Regions from separate parts of the Nonomuraea sp. NPDC049141 genome, predicted to be linked through region 3. Evidence: predicted binding sites of a transcription regulator. Region 3 holds the regulator's gene; each other region holds the start of a gene.

Region 1 (7,512 bases), on a different contig from region 3:
GGTCCCGCATCCTTTCGGAGATGGCGGAATCGCCGCCTGCCTGTAGAAGGGTGGTGTGGTTGGAGTGATCCACCGAAAGGCTCCTTCGCTCGCCGACGGTCTGCCGCGCAGCGGTGGGATAGGTCCGGTTTGCAGATGGAAGAAAGAGAGCGCGGCTAACCGCCAGCGTGCCCACCTTAGCCTCTCGATCAAGGTAAGTCAGGGGCGAAGTGAAAGATAGGTATTGGCCCGGGAACGCCCGGATTTGTCATTTATGCAGGTGGGGCGGCATGGCAAATCAGGACGGAAGGCTTATTCATCACGCGGGTAAGGACGATTACCGCTGATTTATCGCCAGAAAGCCGAAGGTCATTTCTGAGCCGCTCGATGTCGACTGCCGAGGCTCGCTTCTTGATAACGACATTTCCGATTTGCCGCTCGCGAAGGGTGGCGCGGAGGCGCTTCAGCGAGAACGGCAGCACTTCCTCCACCGAGTAACGCGCGGCCCACGGGGTGTCGAACGCCTCGTCGCTCGTGATGTAGGCGATCATCGGGTCGGGGAGGCGGCCATTGACCATCTCGGCGACCTCCCCGATGAGGTGTGCACGGATCGCGGCCCCGTCGGGCTCGTACACATAGCGCCCGACGGGACCGATCTGCGCCTCGACCCCGCGGGCGACGAGCGTTTCCCCACCGGGCAGCAACGTCGCCCGCCGCACCGCACCACCGGGCACCGTCGCCGGTGGCACCACATCTCCCAGCCGCTCAACAGCGCCGATCGGACCTGTGGCGCTGATTGTGGGCGCTTCGTCTGTTCTGGGGGCGCCGGTTGTGTCTGGGGTGCCGGCCCTGGTCGTGGCGTCGATGGAGCCTGTCCAGAGGGCCGCTTCTTTTACCTCGCCCTTGTACGACACCCACTCGGCTTCGGCGCCGGCCGGGATGAACTCGTACGGGATCCCCGGAGCCACCTTCAGACAGGCCCGCGGGGCCCTGGCGACCAGGTCGAGCACGACCGGCCACGGCGGCGAGTAGGCCATGGGGTCGAACGTCCTGCCCCGGCTCGTACGGCGGGCAGGGTCGGCGAACAGCCAGTCATACTCCTCCGGCGAGACCGTCGCGGCGTCGCCCACCCGGACGGTGACCCGCTCCCCGAGCCCGAGCGCTTCGGCGTTGGCCCGGGCGACCGCGACGGTCAGCGGATCGAGGTCCACGGCGTCCACGAGGCACCCGGCGCGGGCCAGCGCGATGAAGTCGCCGCCGATCCCGCAGCAGACGTCCACCACCCGCGTTCCCCTGGTCACGACCCGCGTTTCTCCGGCCCAGCCAGGCCTGCCACCGGCCGCGACCGGCGTTTCCCTGGCCGCGCCCTGCGCTTCGCCGGATGTGGCCCGCGTTCCGTCGGTGAGTGTGGCCAGGCGGCGGGCGCGGTGGGCGCCGACCTCGGCGCGGGTGGCCTGCTCCAGGCCGTGCGGAGTGAAGTACATGCTGGCCGCGTCGGCGCCGAACTTGGCTCTGGCGCGGTCGCGTAGCCCCGCCTGGGTGAGCGCGGCCGAGGTGAGCGCGGCGTCGTACGTCCTGCGCAGTCTCGTCGCGGCGGTCACCGGATCGGCCCCCACCAGCTCGACGGCCTCGGCCAGAGCGCGCTGCCCGCGCGGGGTGAGCAACTCGGTGAAGGCGTCGAGATCCACGTCACACCACGCTAGCGCCTCCCCGCCACGCTCCAGGCCGCGACCCCGTAGGCGCGAAGGCGGTGGTGAAGGGACGGGTGGCCGCACGCGTTGCGGTGGTCTGACGCGGCTGCCTGGCCAGATACGGCTGGTGGACTGATGTGTCCGCTGTGCGCGTAAAGCGGGTACTCGTGCGTACTCACGCATCCGCCGTACCCCACGAGCACGTGTCACCCCATTTACTCCCAACCTTGGGCAAGCTCTTGGGCCTGATCGCTCTGAGCAGACGCGTTCGTGTTGACTGTCAAGCCCCTCTTGCATATGTTTCCTGTTGGCACTCTCCCCTTGAGAGTGCCAACGTGCGACGAGGCAGGTCTGACACCCGCGACGGCAGGCCCCGCTGGTCGCCTCTTCTAGATCATTCAAATCTGAAGGGGAGGTCCGATCGTGACGACCGCCACCAAGGTTCCCGTTAAGCCGCTCGGCGACCGCATTGTGGTTCAGCCGCTTGAGGCCGAGCAGACGACCGCTTCCGGCCTGGTCATCCCTGACACCGCCAAGGAGAAGCCGCAAGAGGGCAAGGTCCTCGCGGTGGGCCCGGGCAACTGGGATGAGGACGGCGACAAGCGCATTCCGCTTGACGTCGCTGAGGGCGACATCGTCCTCTACAGCAAGTACGGCGGCACCGAGGTCAAGTACGGCGGCGAGGAGTACCTCGTGCTCTCCGCCCGCGACGTTCTCGCGATCATCGAGAAGTAAGTCGGATGCGTCGGGCCCCGGGCGCGCGCTTCTCGTCTGAGCGCGTGCGGCCGGGGCTTTCGACGCTAGGAGAGGACTTTCAGCATGGCCAAGATCCTAGCGTTCGACGAGGACGCCCGCCGCGCGCTTGAGCGCGGCGTCAACGCCCTCGCGGACGCCGTGAAGGTTACCCTCGGCCCGCGTGGCCGCAACGTCGTCATCGACAAGAAGTTCGGTGCTCCGACGATCACGAACGACGGCGTGACCATCGCTCGTGAGATCGAGCTGGAGGAGCGCTACGAGAACCTCGGCGCCCAGCTCGCCAAGGAAGTCGCCACCAAGACCAACGACGTCGCCGGTGACGGCACCACCACCGCGACCGTCCTGGCCCAGGCGATGGTCCGCGAGGGTCTGCGCAACGTGGCGGCCGGCGCTTCGCCGCTGTCGCTCAAGCGCGGCATCGACAAGGCCGCCAAGGCGGTCAGCGACAAGCTGCTCGCCAGCGCGCGCCCGGTCGAGGACAAGAAGGAGATCGCGAACGTCGCGACCATCTCCGCTCAGGACGCCAAGATCGGCGACCTGATCGCCGAGGCGTTCGACAAGGTCGGCAAGGACGGTGTTCTCACCGTCGAAGAGTCCAACGCCATGGGCATGGAGCTCGAGTTCACCGAGGGCCTCCAGTTCGACAAGGGCTACCTGTCGGCGTACATGGTGACCGACCCCGAGCGCATGGAGTCCGTCCTCGAGGACGCCTACATTCTGCTCACCCAGGGCAAGATCTCCTCGATCGCGGACTTCCTGCCGCTGCTCGAGCAGATCGCCCAGACCAAGAAGCCGCTGCTCGTGGTCGCCGAGGACGTCGAGGGCGAGGCCCTGGCCGTTCTGGTCACCAACAAGATCCGTGGCACGTTCACCTCCGTGGCCGTCAAGGCTCCGGGCTTCGGCGACCGCCGCAAGGCGATGCTGCAGGACATCGCCATCCTCACCGGTGGCCAGGTCGTGAGCGAGGAAGTCGGTCTCAAGCTCGAGAACGTCGGCCTTGAGGTGCTCGGCACCGCTCGCCGCATCGTCGTCACCAAGGACGCCACGACCATCGTCGACGGCGCCGGTGACGCGAAGGCGATCGAGGACCGGGTCAAGGAGATCAAGCTCGCCATCGAGCAGTCCGACTCCGACTGGGACCGCGAGAAGCTGCAGGAGCGCCTGGCCAAGCTGGCCGGCGGCGTGTGCGTGCTGCGCGTCGGCGCTGCCACCGAGGTGGAGCTCAAGGAGAAGAAGCACCGTCTCGAGGACGCGATCTCCGCTACGCGGGCCGCGATCGAGGAGGGCATCGTCTCCGGCGGTGGCTCCGCGCTGATCCACGTCTCCAAGGACCTCGACGACCTCGGCCTGACGGGCGACGAGGCGACCGGTGTCGCCATCGTCCGCCGCTCGCTGGTCGAGCCGACGCGCTGGATCGCCGAGAACGCCGGTCTCGAGGGCTACGTGGTCACCCACAAGGTCTCGGAGCTGTCCGCGGGCCACGGCCTCAACGCCGCCACGGGCGAGTACGTCGACCTGCTCAGCGAGGGCGTCATCGACCCGGTCAAGGTCACCCGCTCGGCCGTGCAGAACGCCGCGTCCATCGCCGGCATGCTCCTCACCACCGAGGCGCTCGTCGTCGACAAGCCGGAAGAGGAGTCCGCTCCTGCCGGTGGGGGCCACGGTCACGGCCACGGTCACTGACCAGTTTCTCCCTTACACGGTTCGCGCCTGTTCTCTGGGTGCGGGCCGTGTTTTGGTTTTTGCGGCTTTACGGCAGGCATGGGCCGGCCCCACCCGCCGTCCAGGGCCGGGGTCTGTCCAGGGGCACGCTCCTCCGGTGGAGGCGGCTGAGCGCCGTGACGCGCGCATGGTGGGCCCCGGCCATCCCTTCTTGCCCGGGTTGCCGCCCTGGCACTTCCTTGGACGCTGAGGCGCCGCGTATCGCCTACCCTCGGCCGCTCTCACGGCCGAGAGACGTTGGCCCAACTCCCACCACCAGGTATGGCATATGACATACGCTCAATCCCGGCAGGCCGCTGGAGAGGTGGCCGAACGATGATGAAGTGGGAAAAGTCCTTTATTCGGGTAAACCTGATGTGTGCCGTAAACGTCTAGCCGCCTGGCAATTTCTGCACATTTCGGGTTATGGGATGAAATATTCTTCCGCAATAAAGGCTTAGTGTCGTCGTTTGATTACTGCCCGTTATCGTCTCGTCAATGTGACCAATCCGTAGCCGTTCGCGATGACGACAGGCCCGATCAGTGCGGGCATCATGCCTATCGTGAGCGAGGGAAGCGTCGCCGACGCCAAAATTGGGGTAAGGCTCGCGTCGAGACTTCCGGCACGGACGGATGACTCCGACCTAAGGGAACTGACGAGCCTCGCCGTGCAGGGAGATCGCAGTGCGATCGAATCCCTGCTGGGCGAGTTGCGTCCGATGGTGGTGCGCTATTGTCGCGCCAGGCTGGGCAGGGTTTCAGGGCAATATCACATTGCCGATGACGTAGCCCAGGAGGTGTGCATCGCGGTCCTGTCCGCGCTGCCGCGATACCGAGACATGGGGCGGCCTTTCGCCTCCTTCGTCTTCGGTATCGCCTCGCACAAGGTGGCCGATGCGTTGCGGAGTTCGGTCCGCTCGGCCGTACCGACTCAGGATCTACCGGACGGGCCGGACGATGGACCGGGGCCCGAGGAGACGGTAGTCCGTTACATCGAGGTGGAGTACGCCCGCAGGCTGCTCGCCAAGCTGCCCGACAACCAACGCGAGTTGCTGTTGTTGCGGGTGGTGTCGGGGTTGTCGGCGGAGGAGACCGGTAATGTACTCGGTATGTCACCAGGTGCGGTCCGCGTCGCCCAGCATCGAGCGCTGGCGAGGTTGCGGCAGATGGCCGAACTGGAGTCGGCTTGACGCCGGAGGAGCAGACTGACGCGCTTCTCGACGTGCTAGCCCGCGGCGAGCTGCCTGATTCGCGCGATCCGGCCGCACGGCTGCTCGCCGTGCTGCTGGACGACGTGGATCAGCGGCGCTCCTCGGTGTCGATGACACCGTCGACATAGCCTCTGGCGTACTCCCAGGTCACGTAGTCGGCCGGGTCGGGAAGAAAGGCCGGCTCGTGCATCTGGGGCTGGCCTTTGTCGATCATCTGGCGCAGATTGCCGCGCAGCAGCTCCCAGTCGAAGAAGTGCTGCTCGCCGCATTCCGGGCAGTCGAGCACGAGTCCCAGCACTCCCTGCTGCTCTAACAAGGAGCGAAAGACCTCGACGTCGGCGAGGTCGGTGATGGCCTCGTCGCGCTCGCTCGCGGTCAGCGGTTCGGCGTCGTCGAGCTCGCCCATCGCTGAGGAGGGGTCGTTCGGGTCGTCCGCGAACGGGTCGCGGGGGACGTCTTCCAGCACCTTCCCACCATATGACCGATGCGGCCGACGCGGTGGCTATTAGCTCAGCCAGCCACGCCGCGCGGCCTCCACACCTGCGTGAAAGCGTGATTGCGCGCCGAGCTGAACCATGGCGTCGGCGAACCTGGCCCGTACCGTGCGCACCGAGACGCCCAGCTGGCGGGCGATCGAGTCGTCGCACATGCCCTGCGCCGCGAGCCGCAGCACCTGCACCACGCCCTCGCCCCGGCGGCCCCAGGGCAGGGGTACGGCCCGGCCCCACAGCTCCTCGAAGAGCGATCGGAGCATGCCGACGACGATCGGCGTCCGTACTAAATAGAAGTTGTACGCGTGGTCGGGCAGGTTGCCGCCCCATAAAGCAGGCAGGCCGGCGGCGTCGGAGCCGGCGGTCATGAACCAGCTCGGCACCCGGTCCAGTGTGCGGACCGTTCCGCCGGTCGCCAGCAGCCTGGTCAGCTGGTCGCGTACGCCGGGCAGGGTGAGCGTGGAGACCGGGATGACGGCCCGCACATTCAGGAGTTTCCGCTGCTGTGCATCGATCCAAGGATCGGCAAATTTTCGTACAAAGTCTGCCATGGTGCGGTCATCGGGGATCGCGGTGAGCAGTCGCATCGGCGGGGACTGCACCGCCATGCCCACCACGCTCTCGTAGAGCACGTCGGCGCCGCTCACCATCTCGACCCGGAACGCGCCGTTCTGGTAGTCGTGCCCCACGTCGTAGTCGCGGATCAGCCCCCGGATCGATCCAAGCGCGGAGTCGATGCGCCTGCTCTCCTCGGCCAGCCGGTCGAGGCGCTCGGCGATCAGCCGGCCGAGCGCGGCGGCGGGGTGCCTGGCCAGGTACTCGCCCGACTGCTCGTCGATCACGCCGAGCCTGACCAGGTCGTCGAGCTGCCTGCTCACCTTGTCCACGGGACCGTCCATGGCCTCGGCCAGTTCGGTACGCGTGGTTCTGTGCAGGCGCAGCACCGCCGTGTACAGCGCGGTCTGAGCCGGGTCGAGGCCCAGCGTCGCGAGGGGATCAGACGCCTTAAGGGGATCAGACACCTTAAGGGGATCAGACACGGTGTGGGACTCGGTGCGCATATAAGGGGCTCCGTAGGGAGGACACGGGCGTGTCGTGAGAATAACTCGGCGATACGTCCTTGTCCGCTCCTTGCGTTGGACTCCCTGGTCACATGTGCAACTTCGTGCAATTGCACGTTTTCACATTGCGGTGTGCCGATGAGTAACGCAGGCTTAACCCAGCGTCGGCATCCACTTGAGCTGGCAGCGCTGGCCATCAGGACGCGGAGGGGGGTTCGGTGGCGCTTTACGCGCTTCCGCCCGGATGCCGGTGGCCGGAGGATGGGGCGGATCACCGACCGCCCCATCCCTCGGCACTTTTGGCGGCCGGGGGTACGACGGGCCGTGGGGGCCATCGTGCTCCCGGCCTCAAGACTTTTGCACGTAGGCCCTAGACTTGCCTGCATCAGCATCGGCAGGAGGGGCCGCAGCATGTCCAAGTTCACCGAGACAGGTCTGACCTTCGACGACGTGTTGCTCGTCCCGAGCTATTCAGATCTGCAACCCGGTGACGCGGATACCGGGTCGCGGCTCTCCCGTGGGATCAGACTGTCGATCCCGCTGGTCTCCGCCGCGATGGACACCGTCACCGAGGCCCGCATGGCCGTCGCGATGGCCCGCCAGGGCGGCATCGGCATCCTGC
Region 2 (7,512 bases), on a different contig from region 3:
TCGGCGATGACCGCCTCGGTGGTGAGGAAGAGCGCCGCGATGGAAGCGGCGTTCTGCAGCGCCGAGCGCGTCACCTTGGCCGGGTCGATGATGCCCGCCTCGAACATGTTGACGTACTCGCCCGTAGCGGCGTTGAGGCCCTCACCCGGGGTCAGGTTGCGGACCTTCTCCACCACGACGCCGCCCTCGAGGCCGGCGTTGACGGCGATCTGCTTCAGCGGCTCCTCGAGCGCCTTGCGGACGATCGCGGCACCGGTGGCCTCGTCGCCGGTGAGCTCGAGCTTGTCGAACGCCTTGGCGCCCGCCTGCAGCAGCGCCACGCCACCGCCGGGGACGATGCCCTCCTCGACGGCCGCCTTCGCGTTGCGAACGGCGTCCTCGATGCGGTGCTTGCGCTCCTTCAGCTCGACCTCGGTCGCGGCACCGGCCTTGATGACGGCCACGCCGCCGGCCAGCTTGGCCAGCCGCTCCTGGAGCTTCTCGCGGTCGTAGTCGGAGTCGGTCCGGTCGATCTCGGCGCGGATCTCGTTGACCCGGCCGGCGATCGCGTCGGGGTCACCGGCACCGTCGACGATGGTGGTCTCGTCCTTGGTCACGACGACCTTGCGAGCGCGGCCGAGCAGGTCGAGAGTGGCGTTCTCGAGCTTGAGACCGACCTCCTCGGCGATGACCTGGCCACCGGCCAGGATCGCGATGTCGCCCAGCATCGCCTTGCGGCGGTCGCCGAAGCCCGGGGCCTTGACGGCCACGGAGCGGAACAGGCCGCGGATCTTGTTGACCACCAGGGTCGCCAGGGCCTCACCCTCGACGTCCTCGGCGATGATCAGCAGCGGCTTGCCCGACTGCACGACCTTGTCGAGCAGCGGCAGCAGGTCCTTGTTGGCCGAGACCTTGGAGTTGACGATCAGGATGTAGGGGTCCTCGAGCACGGCCTCCATGCGGTCGGAGTCCGTGACGAAGTACATCGACGTCATGCCCTTGTCGAAGCGCATGCCCTCGGTGAGCTCGAGCTCGAGGCCGAAGGTGTTGCTCTCCTCGACGGTGATGACGCCTTCCTTGCCGACCTTGTCCATCGCCTCGGCGATGAGCGCGCCGATCTCGGGGTCGGCGGCGGAGATGGAGGCGGTCGAAGCGATCTGCTCCTTGGTCTCCACGTCCTTGGCCAGCTTGGACAGCTCCTCGCTGACCCGCTCGACCGCCGACTCGATGCCCTTCTTCAGCGACATCGGGTTGGCGCCGGCGGCGACGTTGCGCAGACCCTCGCGCACCAGCGCCTGGGCCAGCACCGTGGCGGTCGTGGTGCCGTCACCCGCGACGTCGTCCGTCTTCTTGGCGACTTCCTTGACCAGCTCTGCGCCGATCTTCTCCCACGGGTCCTCGAGCTCGATCTCCTTGGCGATGGACACGCCATCGTTGGTGATCGTGGGAGCGCCCCACTTCTTCTCCAGCACGACGTTGCGGCCCTTGGGGCCCAAGGTCACCTTGACGGCGTCGGCTAGCTGGTTCATGCCGCGCTCGAGACCGCGCCGGGCGTCCTCGTCAAACGCGATCATCTTGGCTGCCATAAGGCTAGACCTCCCAGATGCAGGGTGGCTTCAATGGACCGAGCCGACGCCCGCGACGGCATGGGCCTGCATCTCCGTTCGGCAGACCCCATCGTCCCGATCCAGTGCTGGCACTCTCGAACAGAGAGTGCCAACGAACTGTTTAGCACTCTACCCTGCCGAGTGCAAGCCGAGACACCAGCATGCCCAGGTCAGTCAGTACGGCGGGCCCGTCATGGACCCGCCGCAACCGAGTCGACGAAGCAGGAGTGGCGGTTTCGCCCGGACTGCGGAGCCGTGCGACCTGCCGGTACTTGCCAACTTCGTGATTCAGACCGCTCGCACGGCCTCCGCTTGGGGGCCCTTCTGGCCCTGGGTGATCTCGAACTCGACGCGCTGGCCTTGTTCGAGGGAGCGATAGCCGTCCATCATGATCGCTGAGTAATGGACGAATACATCTTTACCACCGTCTACCGCGATGAAGCCGTAGCCCTTGTCCGCGTTGAACCACTTGACGGTGCCCTGCGCCACTTCCGACTCCTCTTACTGGGCTCATAGATCCCGCCCATTCCAACGCGAGACCCTCAATCGCCCGACTTATGGAGATATCACCAGGCGATCGCCCTCGACCATACCTGTGGCACAGCGTTTGGCAACAGAGTCAATCTACAAATTACGCATTTCATCCGTGAGTGAGTAGTTCAACATTGAATTGTCGGAAAAAACAGAAGGCGCCCCAGATGGGAGCGCCTTCTGACGTGAGCGAGTGGTCACCCTCCGGCGACCGCCGGGATGATGGAGATCTGCGTGCCTTCGGGGGCTGCCGTGTCAAGACCATCGGCAAAACGGACATCCTCTTCGCCAACGTAAACGTTGACAAAACGACGAATCTTGCCCGATTCATCCAGAATTCTCGCGCCGATCCCCGGGTAGTCGGAGTCGAGCTTCGCCAGCACGTCGCGGAGAGTCGCACCCTCCCCGCTCACCTCCGCGTTACCCCCGGTGTAGGTGCGCAGAATGGTGGGAATCCGCACAGAAACGCTCATGATTAACTCGCCTTTCCTGGTTGTCAGACAGCCGCGCGGAACGCGTCGAGAGAGGGCCGGATCACTGCCGTGGGCTCGGCGTCGTCGGCGACGGCGTCGAGCGTCTTGAGCCCGTCGCCGGTGTTGAGCACCACGGTCTCCGCCTCCGGGTCGAGCTGCCCGGTCTCGACGAGCTTCTTCAGCACTCCCACGGTGACGCCACCGGCCGTCTCGGCGAAGATGCCCTCCGTCGAGGCCAGCAGCTTGATGGCGGCGACGATCTCGGGGTCCGTGACGTCCTCCACCGACCCGCCCGTGCGGCGGGCGATGTCGAGCACGTACGGGCCGTCGGCGGGGTTGCCGATGGCCAGCGACTTGGCGATGGTGTCGGGCTTGACCGGCTGGACCACGTCGAGGCCGGCCTTGTAGGCGGTCGACACGGGCGAGCAGCCGTTGGCCTGCGCGGCGAAGATCTTGTACGGGGTGTCCTCGACCAGGCCGAGTGCGACCAGCTCCTTGAAGCCCTTGTCGATCTTCGTGAGCTGGGAGCCGGAGGCCACCGGGATGATGATCTGCTCGGGCAGGCGCCAGCCGAGCTGCTCGGCGATCTCGTAGGCGAGCGTCTTGGAGCCCTCGGCGTAGTAGGGCCGCAGGTTGACGTTGACGAAGCCCCACTTGTCGCCCAGCGGGTCGCCGATGAGCTCGGAGCAGAACCGGTTGACCTCGTCGTAGGAGCCGTCGATGGCGACCAGCTTGCCGCCGAACACCCGGGCCATGGCGATCTTGGCCTGCTCCAGCCCGGCGGGGATGAACACGCAGGCGTCGAGCCCGGCCCTGGCGGCGGCGGCCGTGACCGCGCCCGCGAGGTTGCCGGTGGAGGAGCACGACAGGGTGTGGAAGCCGAAGTTACGGGCCGCCTCGACGGCGATGGCCACCACCCGGTCCTTGAAGGAGTGGGTGGGGTTGCCCGAGTCGTCCTTGACGTACAGGGACTTGATGCCCAGCGCCCGGCCGAGATTGCCGGCCTTGACGAGCTTGGTCCAGCCGGGGTTCATGTTCGGCTTGGTGGCGACGTCCACGGGGACGGGGAGGAGTGAGCGGTAGCGCCAGATGTTGGCGGGGCCGGACTCGATGTCCTTCCGGGTGACGTCACCGAAGGAGTAGGCCGCTTCGAGCGGCCCGAAACACTCCAGACAGGCGAAACTTGGGCCGAGGTCGTAGCGGGCGCCGCACTCGCGGCAGGAGAGGGCTACGGCGGGTCCGAAATCGTGCGACATGAAGCGAGGCCTTCCCTCATCTTCGCCTGCGGCCACCTTGACCGCAGACCGGAATTGGCACCTGTCCCGGTCGGCCTCGCCAGGTCGCGAGTCTGAATCCGGGAGGGTTGCCGGGGCTTCGCAGGGCCGGTCCCTCCACCCCTCTGGATGAGCAATATTCAGTTGTTTGCTCTGACTGTACCTGGCCAGGCCCGTCAAGCGACCGTCCGTCTCAGGAAGCGAGACGTACGATCTCAGCGATAGTCGTCGCCCAGCACTCCCTGAACATACTTGCGCGCCTGGTGGATGCGTGACTTGGCGGTGCCGAGCGGGATGCCGAGCTGCTCGGCGACCTCGTTGTAGTCGAGCTGCACGATGTCACGCAGCACCAGCGCCTGGGCCAGGTCGGGCTTGTCGGCCTCCAGTGCCTCCATCGCGTCGAGCAGGTCGAGCCGCGACCCGGCGATCACACTGACCCGCCGCGCGTCGGGCTTCTGCATGGGCAACTCGTCGGAGGTCTGCTCGGCCGAGCGGCGCTTCAGCGTGCGGTACGTCGTACGCGCGCAGTTGGCCGTCACGATGTGCAGCCAGGTGCTGAACCTGGCCCGTCCCTCGAAGCGCCCGATGTTGCGCGCAACGGCGAGCAGGGTGTCCTGCGACGCCTCCTCCGCATCCTGGTGGTAGGGGAGGATTCGGGCGCAGTGCCGCATCACGTCCGGCTCGATCCGCTTCAGGAGCTCACCGAGTGCGCGATGATCTCCGGCAGCGGCGGAGCGGGCCAGTTCCTCGGTTAGCTCATCAAGCGCCATAGCTGGGATCCTATGGTCGGAGGGAACTTTAATGAACAGCGTCCTTGTCGCCTCTAACAGAGGACCCGTCTCGTTCACCGTCTCCGACGACGGTGTGCTGACCATGAAGCGCGGTGGTGGCGGGCTGGTGTCCGGGCTCTCCGGGGTCATGAAGGACGACGGCGTGCTGTGGATCTGCGCCGCCCTGTCCGACGGCGACCGGGGCGCCGTACGCCAGGCGCCCGGCGGCCGGCTCGACCAGGCCGGCTACGACACGGGCGCGCTGCGGATGCTGGACATCCCGCCGGCCACCTTCCACCGCGCCTACAACGCCGTGGCCAACTCCACCCTGTGGTTCGTCAACCACCTGCTCTACGACATCCCCAACGCGCCGCTGTTCGGCACCAGGTTCCAGCGGGAGTGGGAGTCCTACCGCGACTACAACGGCGCCTTCGCGCTGGCTCTGGCCGAGGAGGCCGGGCACGGGGCCCGCGTGATGGTCCAGGACTACCACCTCACGCTGACCCCGGCGATGCTCCGCGCCGAGCGGCCGGACCTGCGCATCGCGCACTTCAGCCACACGCCGTGGGCGCCGCCCGAATACTTCTCGCTGCTGCCCGACGACGTCGCCCGCGAGGTCCTGGAGGGCATCCTGGGCGCCGACCACGCCGGGTTCCTCACCGAACGCTGGGCGGGCGCGTTCATGGACTGCTGCCGGGCTCTGCTGGGCGCCGAGGTGGATCTGACCGGCCGTACGGTCACGCACGAGGGCAGGACCACCCACATCGGCGTGCACGGCCTCGGTGTGGACGGCGCGGCGCTGTGGGAACGAGCCCACGAGCCCGACGTCGAGTCCAACATGGCCGCGCTCAGGGAGCAGGTCGGCGACCGCCGGCTGATCGTCCGCATCGACCGCACCGAGCTGTCCAAGAACATCGTCCGCGGGCTGGTGGCCTACCGGGAGTTCCTGCACGCGCATCCGGAGTGGCACGGCCGGGTGGTGCACCTGGCGTTCGCCTATCCCAGCCGGCACGACCTGCCCGAATACCGCGAATACACCGCCTCGGTGCAGCGCTGCGCCCAGGAGATCGAGGACGAGTTCGGCACCGAGGACTGGGAGCCGCTGATACTCAACGTCAACGACGACTACCCGCGCTCGCTGGCCGCCTACCGGCTGGCCGACGTGCTGCTGGTCAACCCGATCCGCGACGGCATGAACCTGGTGGCCAAGGAGGGCCCGATCCTGTCGCCGCGGGCCGCACTGGTGCTGTCGCGCGAGGCGGGCGCGGCGGCCGAACTGGGCGCGCACGCGCTCCTGGTCAACCCCTACGACGTGACCGGCACCGCCGTCGCGCTGCACGACGCGCTGGTCATGCCCGAGGAGGAGCGCACGCGCCGCCGCGAACTGCTGGAGGTCGCGGCCACCGCGCTCCCGCCGCAGAAGTGGTTCGCCGCCCAGCTGGACGCGCTGGCCTAGGATGTCGTCGATCTCAGAGCGCGTCCGCCTGGTCAGGGACCGGCCGACCTGGCTGATCTACCTGCAGCTGGGCACGTTCGCCACGTTCATCTACGGCCTGAGCGGCGCCCTGCCGCTCCTGCGCCTCGACCAGCGGACCTCCGGCATGGTCGCCGGCCTGCACGGCACCGCGATGGCCGTGGGCACGATCCTCGCCGGCCTCTCCCTCACCTTCCTCACCAGGCGCTACGGCAGGCGGGTCACCACCTGGGTCGGCCTCGCCGGGATGAACGCGGGCGTGCTCCTGGTCGTACTCACCTCCGCGCTGCCTTTGACGCTGCTCGGCTACGGCGTGGCCGGCGGCTTCGGCTCGGTCGCCCTCTACACCGCCATGGCCGCGCTCAGCGAGCACCACGGACCGGCGGGCCCGGCCGCGATCAGCGAGGCGAACGCCGTCGGCGTCGTGGTGGGCGTGGCGGCGACGTTCCTGCTCAGCGCGATCGCGCAGACCACGCTCGGCTGGCGGGCCGCGCTGCTCCTCACCCCGGCGCTCACCGTGCTGCTGGCCCTGACCCTGGGGCGGGTCTGGACCCGGACCACGACCGTGGCGGCCCCGTCCACCGGCGAGCGGCCCGTGCGGCCCGGGTGGCGCTTCCATGTGGCGGGCGGCGTGCTGTTCTGCTGCGTGGCCCTGGAGTTCACGTTCAACCTGTGGGCCGCCGAGCTGTTCGCGGCGCGCACCGGCCTGAGCCCGGCCGCCGCGGCCACCGGGTTGACGGCGTTCCTCGCCGGGCTGGGCGCGGGCCGGTTCGGCGGCGCGTACCTGGCCTTACGGCTGCCGCCCGCACGGCTCTTCCTGGGCGCGCTGGCAGTCACCGCGGCGGGCTGGCTGCTCTTCTGGCTGAGCACCCTGCCCGTCCTGTCCTACGCCGGTCTCGCGCTCAGCGGGGTCGGCGCCGCCCTGCACTTCCCGCTCGCGCTGGCCGGGCTCATCACGCACTCAGGCGACCGGCCGGACCGGGCCGGCGCGGCCGCCCCGATCTGGGCCGGGTCCGCGATGGCCGTCGGTCCGCTCGCGCTCGGCGCGCTCGCCGACGGCTTCGGCACCTGGAACGCGTTCCTGCTGGTCCCCGTCCTCATCTGCCTGGCCGCCGGCGGGGTGCTCATCGCCAGGTCGCGTGCTTGAGCACGCCGGGCAGACCGGGGGTGTTCCATGAGTCGACGACGAGCACGCCGCTCTTGGGCAGGTACCACTCCCGCTGGACGAAACGGGCCCGCACCTTGCCCGTCCCGGTGACGCAGGTGCCCTTCCACGCGCGGTAGTACGCCTTGTGGCCCGGCCCGACCTGGCGCAGCCCCTTCGCCGCCGCGCCGTTGAGCACCTGGCCCCACTTGTGGTTGACCGGGCAGGGCTCCACATCGGTCGCCGAGTAGAAGGGCCGG
Region 3 (7,512 bases):
ACCACGATCACCGCAGCGCCGCGATCACGCGGTCCGAATCGAGCGGAGTCACCACGATCACGCGGCTCCATGGTCCGGAGATCCGGTGATCCGCATCCGGTGGTCAGCTGGGCCCGCGAGCAGCGTCGTGATCATCGCAGTATCGAGTACAGCGCCGACGTGAGTGAGGCCCGGGAGTCGTCCTCGTCGATTGACCACATCATCGACCCGCCCAGCCCCTTGAGCCGGATGTAGGCCGCCTTCTGCAGCATCACCTTCGGATCGTCGTACGACCAGAACTCGTTCCCGTCGTACAGCCACAACGTCCCCGTGCGCAGGTCCCGGTACCGCTTGCCGGGCTTGGTCACCAGGTCCTTGTAGTCCTCCGTCCCCGCACCCCACTTGCCCGGCGCCGGTCCGGTTGCGGGCTTGTAGAGGCCGTCGCCGCCGGCCGTGACCCCGGTCCAGCCCTGGCCGTACGCGGGGACGCCGACCACGATCTTGTTCGCGGGCGCGCCGCGTGACAGGTAGTCGCTTACGGTCTGGTCGACGCTGTACCGGGTCGGGTTCGGGTCGCGCCGGTCCGTCAGCAGGTTGCCGTTGTGGCCGGTCTGGAGTTCCCAGCTGCCTCGCAGGTCGTACCCCTGGACGGTGGCGAAGTCGAGCTGCCTGAACACCTGCTGCACCTCGAACCCGGCGTCGATCTTGGCAGTCGCGGCCGGCAGGAAGGCCGTCAGCTGCGACGACGCGGAGAACGCCCGCAGCCGCGACCGTAGTTCCGTCGCGAAGAGGGTGTAGTTCCGCTTGTCCTCGGGCCTGATGACGTTCCCGTCGGCGCCGGACGAACCGGGCCATTCCCAGTCGAGGTCGATGCCGTCGAACACCCCGGCCCCGGCACCCGGCTCCAGCCCCGGCAGGTTGCCACGCAGCCACAGGTCGACGCACGATTGCGCCAGTTTCGCGCGTGACTCGGGAGTGAGGACGGCGTCGGAGAAGTGGCCGGATCCGGTCCAGCCGCCCAGAGAGATCAGCACCTTTAGCCCTGGGTGCTTGGCCTTGAGCTTGCGCAGCTGGTTGAGGTTGCCGTTCAGGGCCTGCCCGGGCGCGTCGGCCACGCCGTCCACGCTCTGCTCGGCGGGCACCGGGCGCTGCCAGTCCGCCCAGGGGTCGGCCGAGTAGCAGGTTCCCTCGGCGTTGACGAAGCCGAAGGCGTAGTTGAGGTGCGTCAGCTTGGCGGCGGCGCCGCTGGCCTCGACGTCCTTGACGTGGTAGTTGCGGCCGTAGATGCCCCACTGGATGAAGTAGGCGACGCGTTTGAAGCCGGTATGGGCTTCAGCGGGCACGGCTACCGCTGACAGGCCCAGGAGGAGTGAGAGTGCGATCAGGATCTTCTTTTTCACAAGGTGTCTCCAGATAGGAAACTTTCCTAATAATTTCTCCGGATCGTAGAGCCGCTGGATCAGGCAGTCAATGGCAACGGGCAGACTGGAGGCGTGCCATCCACCCTGCCCGACGGCGACGCCGCGCCCCCGTCCGGCGACCTGCCCGAGAGCGCGCTACGCGGCCTCGGTGAGCGTCCGTTCGGCTTCTACGTGCACGTCCCGTTCTGCGTGACGCGCTGCGGCTACTGCGACTTCAACACCTACACCGCCGCCGAGCTTGGCCCCGGTGCGTCGCATCGTGACTACGCCGACACGGCCATCGAGGAGGTACGGCTGGCACGGCGCGTCCTCGGTGACGTGGAGCTCCCGGTCGAGACGGTGTTCTTCGGTGGCGGCACGCCCACTCTGCTGCCCGCGGAGGACCTCGGCCGGATCCTCGGCGCGATCGACGCGGAGTTCGGGCTCAAGGCGGGCGCCGAGGTGACCACGGAGGCCAACCCCGAGTCGGTCGACCCTGCCTACCTCGGCAGGCTGCTGGACGGCGGCTTCAACCGGGTCAGCTTCGGCATGCAGAGCGCCAGGGAGCACGTGCTCAAGGTGCTCGACCGGCAGCACACGCCGGGCCGGGCGGCGCAGGCCGTACAGGAAGCCAAGAAGGCGGGCTTCGAGCACGTCAACCTGGATCTGATCTACAGCACGCCCGGGGAGTCCGACGACGACTGGCGGGCGTCGCTGGAGGCGGCGATCGCCGCCGAGCCCGACCATGTCTCCGCCTACTCACTGATCGTGGAGGACGGCACGCGGCTGGCCGCCAGGATCAGGCGCGGTGAGCTGCCGATGCCCGACGACGACGTGGCCGCCGACCGCTACCAGATCGCCGACTCGCTGCTGGCGCAGGCCGGGTTCCGCTGGTACGAGGTGTCCAACTGGGCCACCGGCGACGACGCGCGGTGCCGGCACAACCTGCTCTACTGGACCGGCGGCGACTGGTGGGCCGCCGGCCCCGGCGCGCACAGCCACGTGGGCGGCACCCGCTGGTGGAACGTCAAGCACCCGGCCGCCTACGCGCAGCGTCTGGCCGCGGGCACTTCGCCCGCGCACGCGCGCGAAGTGCTCGCCGACGACGACCGCGACGCCGAGCGCCTGATGCTGGAGCTCCGGCTGTCGTCCGGCTATCCGGTCGCCGACGTCGCTCCGGGCGCGCGTACGGCCGTCGCGGCGGCGCTGGGCGGCGGACTGCTGGAGCCGGAGCCGTTCAAGGCGGGCCGGCTGGTCCTCACCCTGCGCGGGCGGCTTCTGGCCGACGCGCTCGTACGCGATCTGCTCAGCTGACCATGCGGATGGAGATCGGGTAGCGGTAGTTCTCGCCCCTGTTGGCGGCGAGGGCGGCCTGGATGTGGAAGATCAGCGACACGATCCAGATGATCGGGAACAGGAAGATCCCGATGATGATGATGCTCAGCGCGCCCGCGACGATGTAGCCGATGAACATCGTGATCTGGAAGTTCAGTGCCTCGGCCGACTGGTCGCGGACATAGGGGGACTCGTCCCGCTTCATCAGGTAGATGATCAGCGGACCGATCCACGAGACGAGCAGGCCGAGCAGGTGGGCCAGCATGGCCATCGTGGTGTCGTCGCTGCCCGGACGCGGGCCGTAGACGCCGGGGACGTGCGGCGGCCGCTGCTGCGGGCCCGCGTAGCCGTACCCGGGCTGCTGGTAGCCGGGCGGCGGCGTGGGCGGCTGCCCGTAGGCGTAACCGCCCTGTGGCCCGGAGCCATAACCGGGACCTGACCCAGGCCCGGGACCGTAACCGGGTGCGGGACCTGACCCAGGCCCGGGACCGTAACCGGGTGCGGGACCAGATCCGGGCCCGGGACCGTAACCGGGCTGAGCCCCGTACCCCGGCTGCGAGCCGGGCTGGGCGCCATACTCCGGTTGTGGGGGTTCGGGGTTGATGTCCGACTGCGAGATGCGCCGCGTGGCATCGTCGTCCGGCGGTGGCTGCGGGGGATCCTGGCTCATGACGCCTCCGTAACGAAGTCGATCAGTTCCTCGACCCGGCCGAGCAGCTCGGGCTCCAAGTCTGTGTAAGCCGACACGGCGCCGAGGATCCGCCGCCACGCGTCGGCCGGTTCCACCCGCCAGCCCAGGGCGGCGATGACGCCTTCCTTCCATGGCACCCCGCGCGGTACGTCCGGCCAGGCCGGGATCCGCACCACGGAGGGCTTGACCGCCTGCCAGATGTCCACGTACGGATGCCCCACGACGAGCACGTGGGGCGAGGTCACCTGAGCGGCGATCCGGCTCTCCTTGGAACCCGGGACGAGATGGTCGACCAGCACACCCAGCCTACGTCCCGGCGAAGGGCCGAACTCGGCCACGATCGCGGGCAGGTCGTCGACACCCTCCAGGTACTCGACCACGACGCCCTCCACCCGGAGGTCGTGGCCCCAGATCTTCTCCACGAGGGCGGCGTCGTGCACCCCTTCCACGTAGATGCGGCTCTCCTTGGCCACCCTGGCCCGCAGCCCCTCCACGGCTATCGAGCCGGACGCGGTACGCCTGGGCCCGGCGGCGGGCGTGGCGGCCGGGCGTACGAGCGTCACGACCTTGCCGTCCAGCAGGAACGCGGCCGGCGCGAGCGGGAACAGGCGGCGTTTGCCGAAGCGGTCCTCCAGCGTGACGGCCTCCTTGTCGCAGGCCACCACGGCGCCGCAGAAGCCGCTCTCGGCGTCCTCCACGACCAGATCGAGTTCGGCGGGCACCTGGGGGATCTTGCCTTTGCCCGGCCGCCGCCAATTCCCCGCGAGAACATCACCCTCGTACACACGGGGACCGTAGCAAATCACCCGCCCGACGCAAGGCGCTTGCGGTGAGAGCTGCGGCGGGTCACGACCATGATCGTCGTGATGATGGCGGCCAGCACGCCCAGCCCCGGGATCACCACCAGCGCCGCCACGCCGCCCACCAGGCCGCCCGCGGAGGCCACGAGGTCGCGGCCGACGCCGAAGCGCGCGCTCGCCGGCTCCTGGGTCGCGCAGGTGAGCTGGTAGTCGCCCTTGGCCGGCGCGTTGACCACGAGGATGAGCTGCCACTTGGTGGCGCCCTCGGAGACGGTCTCGGTGCCGGAGACCTTGGCGAGCTTGGCCTGGCCGGAGCCGCCGTCGATGCGGCACGTGTAATGGACCTGGCTCGTGCTGGACAGGTACACCGCCGGCTTGTCCGCCGGATCCAGCGGCACGGTGATGCTCTCGCCTGCCGCGAACGTCTTGGACGGAGCCGCCGCGGTCACCGTGTTGAACACGCCGCCCACGAACAATCCCACCCCGGCCACCACGCTGAGCAGGGCCAGCCCCCACGCGACCGCGATCCACCGCATCCGCGGCCTGATCTGCTTCGGGTCAACCTGCGGGCCGGACCGCTGCGGCATCCCGTAAGGTCCTGGCTGGTACGGCTGCCCGTAGGGGCCGGTCTGGTAGGGCTGCTGGCCATACTGGGGCTGGCCGTACTGAGGTTGACCGTACTGAGGTTGACCGTATTGCGGCTGACCGTATGGGGGCGGCGGCGGAGGGCCGTACTGGGGAGGCTGACCCTGGTAAGGACCCTGGCCCGGCGGCGGACCGTAGGAAGGGGGCTGGGAATCGTCGGTCATATCGGCCAGTGTGAGCCCTATGGGCGGCCACTCGCTAGCACCGGCGTTATCGCACCTTGTGGGCGAGAGCCGTACACTTGGCACTCGGGAACACAGAGTGCTAGACCTGTCGTTTCTTGAAAGGCACAGGTAGGAGGTGAGCGCGTGCTCGACGATAGAAAGCTGGCGGTGCTCCGCGCCATTGTCGAAGACTACGTGTCCACCAACGAGCCGGTGGGCTCCAGGGCCCTCGCCGAACGCCACAACCTGAAGGTCTCCCCGGCAACGGTCAGGAACGACATGGCCGCGCTGGAGGAGGAGGGCTACATCACCCAGCCGCACACCAGCGCGGGCCGCGTGCCGACGGACAAGGGCTATCGCCTGTTCGTCGACCGGCTCTCGCAGGTCAAGCCGCTCTCCGGGGCGGAGCGCCGGGCGATCGAGACGTTCCTCGCGGGCGCGGTCGACCTCGACGACGTGGTCACCCGCACGGTGCGGCTGCTCGCGCAGCTCACCAGGCAGGTCGCGGTCGTGCAATACCCGACGCTGACCCGTTCGACGGTCCGGCACGTCGAGCTCGTGCCGCTGCACGACCGGCGGATCATGCTCGTGCTGATCACCAATACGGGCCGCGTCGAGCAGCGCGTGGTCGAGCTGCCCGAGGTGGTGGAGGACACCCGCATCGCGCACCTGCGTGCGGTGCTCAACGCCTGCCTCGACGGCTGCGGCCTGGTCAACGTGCCCGAGTTGGTCGCCGACCTGCCGGAGCGGCTGCCCGTCGAGGACCGTCCGGTGGTGGCCACGATTCTGTCGGTGCTGCTCGAGACACTCGTCGAGCGCCACGACGAGAAGATCGTGTTCGCCGGTGCGGCCAACCTCGCCGGAGCCGACTTCTCGACCGGGCTGCGCGACGTGCTCGAAGCACTGGAGGAGCAGGTCGTGCTCATGCGGCTGCTCGGCGAGACTTCCACAGACACCCCGTCCACGCTCACCGTGCGCATCGGTTCCGAGAACCCGTTCCTCCGTGGCACGTCGATCGTCGCAACCGGATACGGTTCTGGTGACAACGAACTGGCCCGGCTCGGCGTGCTGGGTCCCACGAGGATGGACTACCCCGTGACGATGGGCGCCGTGCGCGCGGTGGCACGCTACGTCAGCCAGATCCTGGCTGCATCATAAGAGGTCGATAAGTGGCAAACAGCGACTACTACGCCACCCTCGGGGTGCGCCGTGACGCCAGTCCGGAAGAGATCAAGAAGGCCTACCGCAGGCTGGCCCGCGAACTCCACCCTGACGTCAATCCGGACCCCGCGACCCAGGAGCGGTTCAAGGAGATCACGCAGGCCTACGAGGTCCTGTCCGACGCGAACAAGCGCCAGATGTACGACCTGGGCGCCGACCCCTTCGGCGGCGCGGCCGCGGGCCAGGGCGCGGCCGGCTTCGGCGCGGGCTTCCCGTTCAGCGACATCATGGACGCCTTCTTCGGTACGGCCGGCGGCGCCCGAGGCCCCCGCTCGCGGGCCAGGAGAGGGCGCAACGCGACCATCCGCGTCGAGCTCGACCTGCGCGAGACCGCGTTCGGCACCACCCGCGAGCTGGTCGTCGACACGGCCGTGCTCTGCGAGGTCTGCCAGGGCGCGGGCGCCGCGTCGGGCACCCACCCCGACACCTGTGACATGTGCAACGGGCGTGGCGAGATCTCCCAGGTCACCCGGTCGTTCCTGGGCCAGGTCATGACCTCCAGGCCGTGCCCCCAGTGTGGCGGCTTCGGGACGATCATCCGGCACCCGTGCCAGGAGTGCTCGGGCGACGGCCGTGTGCGCACCCGCCGTACGATCAAGGTCCGCATCCCCGCGGGCGTCGAGGACGGCACGCACATCCAGCTCGCCGGTGAGGGCGAGGTCGGCCCCGGCGGCGGCCCGCCCGGAGACCTCTTCCTGGAGATCGTCGAGCGCCCGCACGAGATCTTCGAGCGGCGTGGCGACGACCTGCACTGCACGGTCCAGATCCCGATGACGGCCGCCGCGCTCGGCACCAACCTCGCCGTGGAGACGCTCGACGGTTCCGAGGAGGTCGACGTGCGGCCGGGCACGCAGTCGGGCCAGGTCATCACGATGTACGGCAGGGGCGTGCAGCGGCTCAACGAGACGGGCCGCGGCGACCTGCTCATCCACGTCAACGTGGAGACTCCGCTGCGGCTCGACGAGGCGCAGGAGGAGCTGCTGCGCGAGCTGGCCAAGCAGCGTGGCGAGGAGCGGCCGCCCGGTAAGTTCGCCCCGGGGACACAGGGGTTCTTCTCGCGGCTGAGGGACGCCTTCAACGGCCGCTGACCCGTCGTGGCACTAGAAGCTTGCGCGGGAGGGCCACCCGGGCGGTGATGCCGTGTGGCGGCGATGCGTCGAGCCACACCCGCGCGCCGAGCCGCTCGGCCAGCCTGCCGACCACGTAGTGGCCGAGATAGCGGGTGGGGGCGGCGAAGAAGCGCCGCTCGCCGCGTAGCCGGGCGTTGGCGGCGGCGC

Evidence for each region. The regulator HrcA, encoded in region 3, represses chaperone genes, less so after heat shock. The targets are predictions, from matches to a motif close to TTGGCACTCTCNNNNNGAGAGTGCCAA.
Region 1: a site for HrcA is predicted at 1,978-2,004, ahead of groES (co-chaperone GroES). Genes of this name have one in related genera too.
Region 2: a site for HrcA is predicted at 1,673-1,699, ahead of groL (chaperonin GroEL). Genes of this name have one in related genera too.

What each region holds. Positions count from the first base shown of each region.
Region 1 covers NZ_JBEZDR010000014.1:266,615-274,126, reverse strand. The annotation lists gene AB0B91_RS38120 (hypothetical protein) at 1-73, opposite strand, end outside; gene AB0B91_RS38115 (class I SAM-dependent methyltransferase) at 252-1,667, opposite strand; gene groES (co-chaperone GroES) at 2,091-2,405, shown strand; gene groL (chaperonin GroEL) at 2,490-4,109, shown strand; gene AB0B91_RS38100 (sigma-70 family RNA polymerase sigma factor) at 4,682-5,317, shown strand; gene AB0B91_RS38095 (DUF5319 domain-containing protein) at 5,427-5,804, opposite strand; gene AB0B91_RS38090 (LuxR C-terminal-related transcriptional regulator) at 5,844-6,851, opposite strand; gene guaB (IMP dehydrogenase) at 7,302-7,512, shown strand, end outside.
Region 2 covers NZ_JBEZDR010000032.1:32,352-39,863, reverse strand. The annotation lists gene groL (chaperonin GroEL) at 1-1,565, opposite strand, end outside; gene AB0B91_RS57305 (cold-shock protein) at 1,875-2,075, opposite strand; gene AB0B91_RS57300 (MoaD/ThiS family protein) at 2,315-2,590, opposite strand; gene thrC (threonine synthase) at 2,614-3,846, opposite strand; SAM riboswitch class I at 3,860-4,000, opposite strand; gene AB0B91_RS57290 (RNA polymerase sigma factor) at 4,080-4,634, opposite strand; gene AB0B91_RS57285 (trehalose-6-phosphate synthase) at 4,666-6,090, shown strand; gene AB0B91_RS57280 (MFS transporter) at 6,092-7,255, shown strand; gene AB0B91_RS57275 (hypothetical protein) at 7,233-7,512, opposite strand, start outside.
Region 3 covers NZ_JBEZDR010000023.1:150,322-157,833, forward strand. The annotation lists gene AB0B91_RS48870 (glycoside hydrolase family 18 protein) at 132-1,379, opposite strand; gene hemW (radical SAM family heme chaperone HemW) at 1,473-2,693, shown strand; gene AB0B91_RS48880 (DUF4870 domain-containing protein) at 2,686-3,384, opposite strand; gene AB0B91_RS48885 (DUF3097 domain-containing protein) at 3,381-4,190, opposite strand; gene AB0B91_RS48890 (hypothetical protein) at 4,208-4,792, opposite strand; gene hrcA (heat-inducible transcriptional repressor HrcA) at 5,159-6,172, shown strand; gene dnaJ (molecular chaperone DnaJ) at 6,184-7,323, shown strand; gene AB0B91_RS48905 (ATP-binding protein) at 7,310-7,512, opposite strand, start outside.